One region of the Lysinibacillus sp. GW823-FHT02G10 genome, then DNA from elsewhere that is predicted to be linked to it. Evidence: predicted binding sites of a transcription regulator. Region 1 holds the regulator's gene; the other holds the start of a gene.

The links. Region 1 encodes CtsR, which represses protease genes until heat stress. Its sites were predicted from a motif close to ATGGTCAATAAAGGTCAAACA; they were not measured.
Region 2: clpP (ATP-dependent Clp endopeptidase proteolytic subunit ClpP) is a predicted target of CtsR. The motif match lies at 2,422-2,442, and genes of this name have one in related genera.

Annotation. Positions count from the first base shown of each region.
Region 1 covers NZ_JBXAJI010000006.1:61,053-65,486, reverse strand. Annotated here, with positions in the region: gene AC1RFD_RS17435 (hypothetical protein) at 1-84, shown strand, start outside; gene corA (magnesium/cobalt transporter CorA) at 129-1,091, opposite strand; gene AC1RFD_RS17425 (class I SAM-dependent methyltransferase) at 1,125-1,808, opposite strand; gene AC1RFD_RS17420 (DUF4870 domain-containing protein) at 1,934-2,239, shown strand; gene AC1RFD_RS17415 (CtsR family transcriptional regulator) at 2,507-2,977, shown strand; gene AC1RFD_RS17410 (UvrB/UvrC motif-containing protein) at 2,991-3,533, shown strand; gene mcsB (protein-arginine kinase McsB) at 3,530-4,434, shown strand, end outside.
Region 2 covers NZ_JBXAJI010000004.1:209,493-213,926, forward strand. Annotated here, with positions in the region: gene AC1RFD_RS15020 (amino acid ABC transporter ATP-binding protein) at 1-54, opposite strand, end outside; gene AC1RFD_RS15025 (amino acid ABC transporter permease) at 51-761, opposite strand; gene AC1RFD_RS15030 (basic amino acid ABC transporter substrate-binding protein) at 848-1,645, opposite strand; tRNA gene AC1RFD_RS15035 (tRNA-Arg) at 2,145-2,219, opposite strand; gene clpP (ATP-dependent Clp endopeptidase proteolytic subunit ClpP) at 2,529-3,119, shown strand; gene AC1RFD_RS15045 (HPr family phosphocarrier protein) at 3,174-3,431, opposite strand; gene whiA (DNA-binding protein WhiA) at 3,544-4,434, opposite strand, start outside.

The sequences.
Region 1 (4,434 bases):
GCATCTTTGGGATCAGGGGTATTAGCCTACTTTTTATTTCCACAGCAGGGTGATAATAAGATTGATGACAGAGGACCGTATTAATAGATTAAAAAAACTGCTCGTTTTCATTAAAACGAGCAGTCTTTTTATGGTTTAAACAGTTTAAACCAGCCTTTATGTTTAAAGACAGCCAACATAAAGATAACGATAATTATCATAATCCCAAGTACAATAAAATAGCTGTATTGCCCATGTAGTTCAGGCATGTTATCGAAATTCATCCCATACACACCAGCAATGAAGGTAAGTGGTATAAAGATAGTTGATACAATTGTTAAAGTCATCATAATGCCATTCATGCGGCTAGAACTCATAGCCATATAACTATCCCGCATGTCTGCTGTAAGCTCTCGATTAGATTCAACCATCTCTGTTAGCTTAAGTAGATGGTCGTAGATATCTCCAAAATAAGCTCTCTCCGATTTTTTTAGTGAGAAACGGTAAGAATTGAGAATGCGATATAAAAGATCACGCATTGGTAAAATAGTACGTCTTAAGTCAAGCAAGTCACTACGGAACTCGAAGACAATTTTCATGGCATTTACATTACTTTGGTATGTAAGTTCACCTTCTAAAGCATTTAGATGATCTTCAATTTTGTAAACGAGTGGAAAATAACTATCAACAATTTTATCGATAGTTTGATACGTTAGGTATACAGTACCTCGCTCCCAATTCTTCGGTTGGTTTTCCAGCATCTTTTGCACCTTCTCTATCTCAGGGACAGGATTTTTATGGAAGGTTATGATGAATTTATTGGAGGCAAAAATATTAACCTCCTCCGCAGCTAACGTCTCTTCGTTTACCCGATGAATGACAAAGAAATGAAAATCATCATAAAAATCGAGCTTAGGACGCTGCAACCTCATTAAGCAATCTTCAATAGCGAGAGGGTGAAAGTGGAAAAATGTATCCAACAATGATTCCTCCTCGGCTGTAGGACAATTAAAATCAACCCAATACCATTCAAATTCTTGCTGATGTATCTCTTCTAATGGAAAATCCTTTAACAATTGTTGTTGCTTTGTAATACCAATGGTGCTTATCACGGTTTTCACCTCAAATTATTTACTACAAAATAGTTAGCGCTCCTCTTTAAAGCATACCCAACCACCGAACAAAGTAGTGGCAAAAAATCTAGAAGGTTTAGTAAAACCCGCACTTTGTAAAAGTATTAAAATTTCTTCTTCACTCATAAAAGAAAGGGAACGAATGGATTTTTCCATCTCTACTACATCGGATAAAGAAAGTCTAGTATGCTGTAGCCAATAAGAACGCCATAAATCAAATTGTAGTTCTGTTTCTAAAGAGCCTAGCTGACCATATTTTGAAACAAGGACAAATGGTGCTCCAGGTTTCAAATGTCTTGCTATTTCTGTTATTGTTTCGAGCTTTTCTTTATAATCATGAATAAAATGCAAGACAAGAACACAACTTGCCGCATCATACTGAGTAGAGGGCAGCGAAGCATCAAGTATTGTAGCCTGATGGAATGACATATCATTAGGAAGAGTGAGTAAACGCTCTTTAGCTATAGTAAGCATGGATTCTGATGGATCAATGCCAGTGAATGACCAGTGAGGTCTTCCTTCTGCAAGCTGTATAATTTCATTGCCACTTCCTGCTCCCACGACTAGCATGTTAGCATTTTCTGATAGCCTAGAATGATAAAAAGTTTGTATTAAACGTAGCATGGCATCATAACTAGGCAATGTACGGCGAATACCCTTTTCATATTCATTTGCTAATGTGTTGTTAAATTCCAACGCTCCTCACAGCCTTTCAAAAAAATTTTAAAAAATCTTTCTTAATGTGAAACTATTACGGGTATAGTTCCGTAAATAGTAGTACATAAAACATAGAATAAAGTTCAAAGAAAGGGTTGATATATATGGAGACTAAATGGTCTAAAGTAATCATACACGCAAGTGCATTTTTTGCGCCATGGTTAGTGCCCATTATTTTCTTTTTAATTAGTTCGGATGAGGAAGTAAAGGCAATTTCTATTCAAGCACTGCTATTCCAAATTGTCATGGGTGTTTTAATTGCTATCTCTGTTGGTTTAAGCTTTGTCCTTATTGGCTTACCATTTTTAATCATTTTCGGCATTATGGTATTTGTGGTACCGATCATCGGTATCGTAAAAGCATTGTCTGATGAACCTTGGCGTTATCCAATTGTTGGTCGCTGGGTATAATTTTCATAGACGCAAGTATATGCTAGTTGCATATGCTTGCGTTTTTTCTATGACGAATAAGGGTACATTAGGTGTATAAGGAAATTATTAAACCGTAAACAAATGATCGAAAAAGGGCTCTTTTCGGCTCTTAAAAAGCCTTTTTCAAGACTTTCCACTTTTCTATGGGCGAAATCATTGCAATTTTTTTCAAGCGTTTTGTATAATATACTCAAAGAAAGTCAAAGATAGTCAAAGTCAGTGAAGCAAGCGAGGTGTATTCCTAAAATGCGTAATATATCAGACATCATAGAGGGTTACTTAAAGCAAGTACTTGAATTAGGTGGAGAAGGGCATATTGAAATTAAACGTAGTGAAATCGCTGATAAATTTCAATGTGTACCATCACAAATAAATTATGTTATTAATACAAGATTTACTGCCGAGCGGGGTTACCTTGTTGAGAGCAAACGTGGTGGTGGTGGATACATTCGAATTTTACGTGTCCGCGCGAATTCACAGATTGATTTAATCGACGATGTTCTCAGGCAAATTGAAGGTGGGGCATCACAAACAATGGCAGAAGATTTGGTTTATCGACTCATTGATGAGCAGGTAATTTCCAAGCGAGAAGCGAAATTAATGTTAGCAGCAATTGATCGCTCCACGATCGACTTGCATCTCCCCTTAAGAGATGTCATTCGATCAAAAATATTGCGAGCAATGCTGACAACAATAAAATATGAACAACAAAAATAGTGAGGTGATGGAAATGATATGCGAACATTGTAAACAACGTAATGCGACAGTTACAGTAACACAAGTTCAAAGTGGGCAAAAAGTAGAGCATCATTATTGTGACGTCTGCGCCTCACAATTCCATCCATTTCATGCAGAGTTTAAACAAGAGCCAGTATCTATTCAACAGTTATTGTCTAACTGGTTTGGCTCTCCTACATGGCAAAAGGTGGGGGAAAAACAACAGGTACAACCACAACAGCAAACATGCCCACAATGTGGATTTTCGTATAAGCAGTTTTTAAAAGAAGGAAAATTCGGGTGCCCAAGCTGTTATGACACATTTGGAGATCATTTGCCAAAGCTTTTTAATCGTATTCAGGCGGGTCCACAACACATTGGAAAAATGCCTGGTGCTCGCAGTAATGTGTATGTTATTAAAAAGCAAATAGAAGATATCCGCAAGCGTATGAAATCCGCCGTAGATGAAGAACAGTTTGAAGAAGCGGCGAAGCTACGGGATGAAGTTAAAGAGCTAGAGAAGCATCTACAATTTGAAGGTGGTGATGTGACATGATGATTGAATCATTTTTAGAGCGTGCGACACCAACTTGGATGCATATCAAAGATGATTACTCAGATATCGTCATTAGTACACGGATCCGCCTTGCACGAAATTTAGATGGCTATCGTTTTCCATTAGCGTTTTCAGAAAATGAGGCACTGCAAGTGGAACAGGCCGTTACACATGCTGTCAGCGATAGCCCAACTCTTCAAAATGATTATGCTTATTTTGCTATAAAGGATTTAACCCCTTTACAGCGTCAAATTCTTGTAGAAAAGCATTTGATTAGCCCGCAACTGGCTAAAAAAGAGCAAGTGGGCTCTATACTACTCTCTGAAGACGAATCCGTTAGCATTATGGTGAATGAAGAGGATCATTTACGCATTCAATGTATGACAGCAAGTTTTCAACTTCAAAGTGCTTATGAACAAGCAAATAAGATTGATCGTATCCTAGAGAAAGTATTACCGTATGCTTTTCGAGATACTTTTGGTTATTTAACAAGCTGTCCAACGAATATTGGTACGGGTCTACGAGCATCCGTCATGATGCATTTACCCGCTCTTACATTAACTGGGCAAATGAATCAAATTATAAATGCCATGACACGCTTAGGAATGACTGTAAGAGGTATATATGGTGAAGGAAGCGAAAATTTAGGGAATGTTTATCAAGTGTCTAACCAAATTACACTTGGGAAGACAGAGGAAGATATTTTAGCAGATATACAAAGCGTCGCTGAAAAGATTATTCAAAAAGAGCGGCATGCAAGAGGTAAATTAATGGAAAAGGCAGAGCTTGCGCTAGAAGATCGCGTATATCGAGCTTTAGGTACCCTTACACATGCAAGAATTTTAACAAGTGAGGAAGCTGCTACTTGCCTATCTAATGTTCGTTTAGGAGTAGATTTACA
Region 2 (4,434 bases), on a different contig from region 1:
TTTTAATACTTCAAGCTTGCCAAAGTATTTGTGTAGGTTTTCAATTTTTATCATCTAGCTTCCCGCCCTTCTACCTTAGCTTTACGAGGGACATAGCTATTGCTAAATCGTTTCTCGATAAATGCTACAATCTTCGTTACACCATATGTCAACACTAAATATAATAATGCTGCAACGATATACGGTTCCCAGAAGCGGAAGCTTGCACCAGCTACGACCTTACTAGCGTATAAAATATCTGGTGCTGCAATTACAGTTACGAGTGAAGAATCTTTTAATAATGCAATAAATTCATTGCCCAATGGCGGAATCATACGTCTAAATGCTTGAGGTAAAATGACCTTACGCATCGCTTGGTTATGCGTTAATCCAAGAGAGCGAGCAGCCTCCATTTGCCCTTTTGCAATACTTTGAATCCCTGCACGGAAAATTTCCGCATTATAAGCAGCACAGTTTAAAATAAGCGCTGTAATCCCTGATACCATATAACCTAAAGAATGACCAAAAATTGTTGGAATAACTGCTAAGTGAATTAACAAGATTTGTACAAGCATCGGTGTTCCACGGAATAAATCGATATATAGTTTAGATGGCCAATAAATCCATTTTTTACTCGATAATTTTCCAAGGCCTAAAAATAGTCCTAATAGAATACCGCCAAAATAACCACTAAGTGTCAAAATAAGTGTTACGCCAATACCTCGTATAAACATATCTCGGTAGTTCCAGACAATGTCCCAGCGTAAGTCAAAGATGTCCATCCGAAAACCCCATTCCCCTTTAAATTACAATTAATAAATGAGCTGTTAGCAAAGTTACTATGTTAGTAGCATCATTTCATTCATTTTTATTGAAAATCAATGCCTGTAATTTCTTTTAATTTACCGTTTTCTTTAATCTTTTTAAGACCTTCGTTTAATTTATCTAGCAATTCTTTATTCCCTTTTTGAACCATGAAGCCATAGTATTCTTTTTCGAATGCATCATCTTCAATTACTTTTAGTTTTTGATCTGGGTGAGCTTTGATATATTCATAAACTACTGCATTATCTCCGATAGCTGCATCAACATTACCATTTAGCATCTCTTGGATAGCGATTGGCTGACTTTCAAAAGCCATAATATTTGTACTTGCTTCCCCTTGTAGCTTTTTCGCTGCCATATGACCAGTTGCATTGATTTGTACAGATACTTTTTTATCTTTTAATTCATCAAGAGATTTAATCTTTGAATCTTCTTTCACAACAATTAATAACTGAGACTCATAATACGGTTCTGTAAAATCAAATGATTCTTTACGCTCTTCCGTAATTGTGATTCCAGAAGCACCGATATCTGTTTCACCGTTCTTAATTGTTTGGAACACTGGCTCCCATCCAATATTATTCCACTCAACCTCAAAGTCCATCTCATCTGCGATAGCTTGTAGAATATCGACATCAATCCCTACAATTTTCCCTGAATCGTCAACAGATTCAAATGGTGCAAAAGTTGCCTCAGTACCTACTTTGTAAACTTTTTTGCCATCTCCACCATCTTCTGAAGATGAGCTACCTGAAGATGCATCATCTTTTGTACCACAACCTGCAAGTGCTAATGTTAAAGCTGCAATAATCATCAGTAACATCCAACCTGTTTTTTTCATTGTATTTCCCCCTAGTTCGATAATTTTCCGAATTACGTATTATTTTTCGCAATTCGGAAATGTTAGACTATTAGGTCAATTATATTAACATTATAGTATTTAGACAACAACTTTTCGCATAAAATTAAATATTTTTTCATATAAATTTATAATAAATTCATATAATTTGAAAAAACATGTATAAATAACAAGAAAATTAACCTAAAACTAATATATATACAATAAGAACCATGCCAAATTTCGATAAATTTAGGCAAAAAAAAAGAATCCCCTCAGATAGGATTCTTTTTTTTCGACTATTACTAGTCTCACGTACAGTATGTTCACTAAAAAATAATTTGGAGTTGTTGCTTTTTTGAAGGTTTGAAAGGAATAAATAGGGGAATAATGCCAACTAGGACAGTATTCCCTTTATTCTTCCTCTCGATCTCCAGTAAGCAGGCTGCTAAACTACTTATTAGGAGATGAGCTATAACAGTATATCAATTGATCAGTAAAATGGCGCCCTCGGAGGGAATCGAACCCCCAGTGCAAGAACCGGAATCTTACGTGTTATCCATTACACCACGAGGGCAAAAGACACAAAAAAAAAGTACTCACTCTAGGCTTACGAAAAGCATGATGTAGATAACCCTCATTTTTGAAGCATACCTGCAAAATAGTGTCCTGTACTTTAAACCTTATAACCTTAATCATTATACAAGCCTATCCTATATAATTCAACCATAGAATGCAAAAACAATTTATTTTTTTTAATTTCACTTTAGCAGGGTTAATATTTGACCTTCCCTGACTATAATGTGTATGATAAGGATACAGCTGAAATACAAAGGAAAATTTTCAGCAAAGGTATTCGAATTTAGCTTTTTAAGGAGGATTTAACATGAATTTAATTCCTACAGTTATTGAACAAACTAGTCGTGGTGAGCGTGCATATGACATTTATTCACGTCTACTTAAAGACCGTATTATCCTTTTAGGAAGTGCTATTGATGACAATGTTGCTAACTCCATTGTCGCTCAGCTTCTTTTCCTACAAGCAGAAGATCCAGATAAAGATATCTCTCTTTATATTAACTCACCTGGCGGATCCATTACGGCTGGTATGGCTATCTATGACACAATGCAAATCATTAAACCACAGGTACAAACAATTTGTATTGGTATGGCTGCATCAATGGGTGCTTTCCTACTTGCAGCTGGAGAACCCGGTAAACGTTTTGCCTTACCAAATGCTGAAGTCATGATTCACCAACCACTAGGTGGTGCACAAGGTCAAGCGACAGAAATTGAAATTGCTGCTAAACGTATTCTATTCTTACGTGAGAAATTAAATGGCATTTTATCTGAACGCACTGGTCAACCACTTGAAGTCATTGCAAGAGACACAGATCGTGATAACTTCATGACTGCTGAACGTGCAAAAGAATACGGTTTAATCGATCATATTATGCACCGTAGCGATAATAAATAAAAAATAGAAGGCATCACAGAATTGCTCTGTGATGCCTTTTGTATTTAATGAATGTTAATCTTCATTTTCAATAATTGTTGCCAATGCTGTAACCGCTTGCTCAGCATCGTTACCTTCACTGCTTAAAGTCACTTCGGTACCTTTAGCAACTGCTAAGCTCATAACACCCATAATGGATTTGGCATTTACTTTTTTCTCATCTTTTTCTAGAAAGATATCAGCACTAAAACGATTTGCTTCTTGCACAAATAGTGCTGCTTGTCTAGCTTGTAGTCCTAATTTTAATTTAACCTGGACTCTTCTCTCAATCATTCTCAAAACTCCCCTTCACTACCGTTCGTCTATTAGTTTTATCTTACCTTACTTACTGGCAAAAGAACAATAAGCGATTAGCATGACATTCATACCTGAAAAGTATGATAACTTAACCACCTATTTTTTCACCACGCCTTAATGCATCCGCAATCTCATCAATTTTTCTCAATCGATGGTTAACACCTGATTTACTAACCGTTCCACTAGATACCATTTCACCAAGCTCTTTTAATGTCACATCTTGGTATTCAACACGGAGACGTGCTATTTCACGAAGCTTCTCCGGTAGTTGATCAAGACCAATTGAATTTTCAATAAATCGAATATTCTCAACCTGCCGTAATGCTGCTCCAATGGTTTTATTTAAATTGGCAGTTTCACAGTTCACAATACGGTTGACACTATTACGCATATCTCGCAAAATCCGAACATCTTCAAATTTCATCATAGCCTGATGCGCTCCAACAATATTAAGGAAATCTGAAATTTTTTCTGCTTCTTTTAAGTAAGTTACAAAGCCTTTTTTACGTTCAATTGTTTTGGCATTGAGTTCAAATTCATTCATCAAATCCATTAATGCCTCACCATGTTCTTTATATAAAGAATAAACCTCTAAATGATAAGCCGATGTTTCTGGATTATTGACGGAACCTCCTGCTAAAAAGGCTCCTCTTAAATAAGCTCTTTTTTGGCCGCTCTTTTGAATGAGCTTTCTTGAGATAGTATGGTTAAATTGAAAGTCGTCTGAGATGATTTCTAAATCAATTAATAGCTCACGCGCTCCTTCTCTTACACGGCATATATACACATTATTTTTTTTCAATCGCATTTTCTTACGAACAAGTAATTCAACATTGTACGGATACAATTTTTTCATAATCGTATATAGTCTTCTGGCAATTGCAGCGTTTTCGGTTTGCACGTCTAAGCTTAGTTGTTTATTTGCAAAGGATAATGAACCATTCATACGAATTAGGGCAGAAACTTCTGCTTTCATACA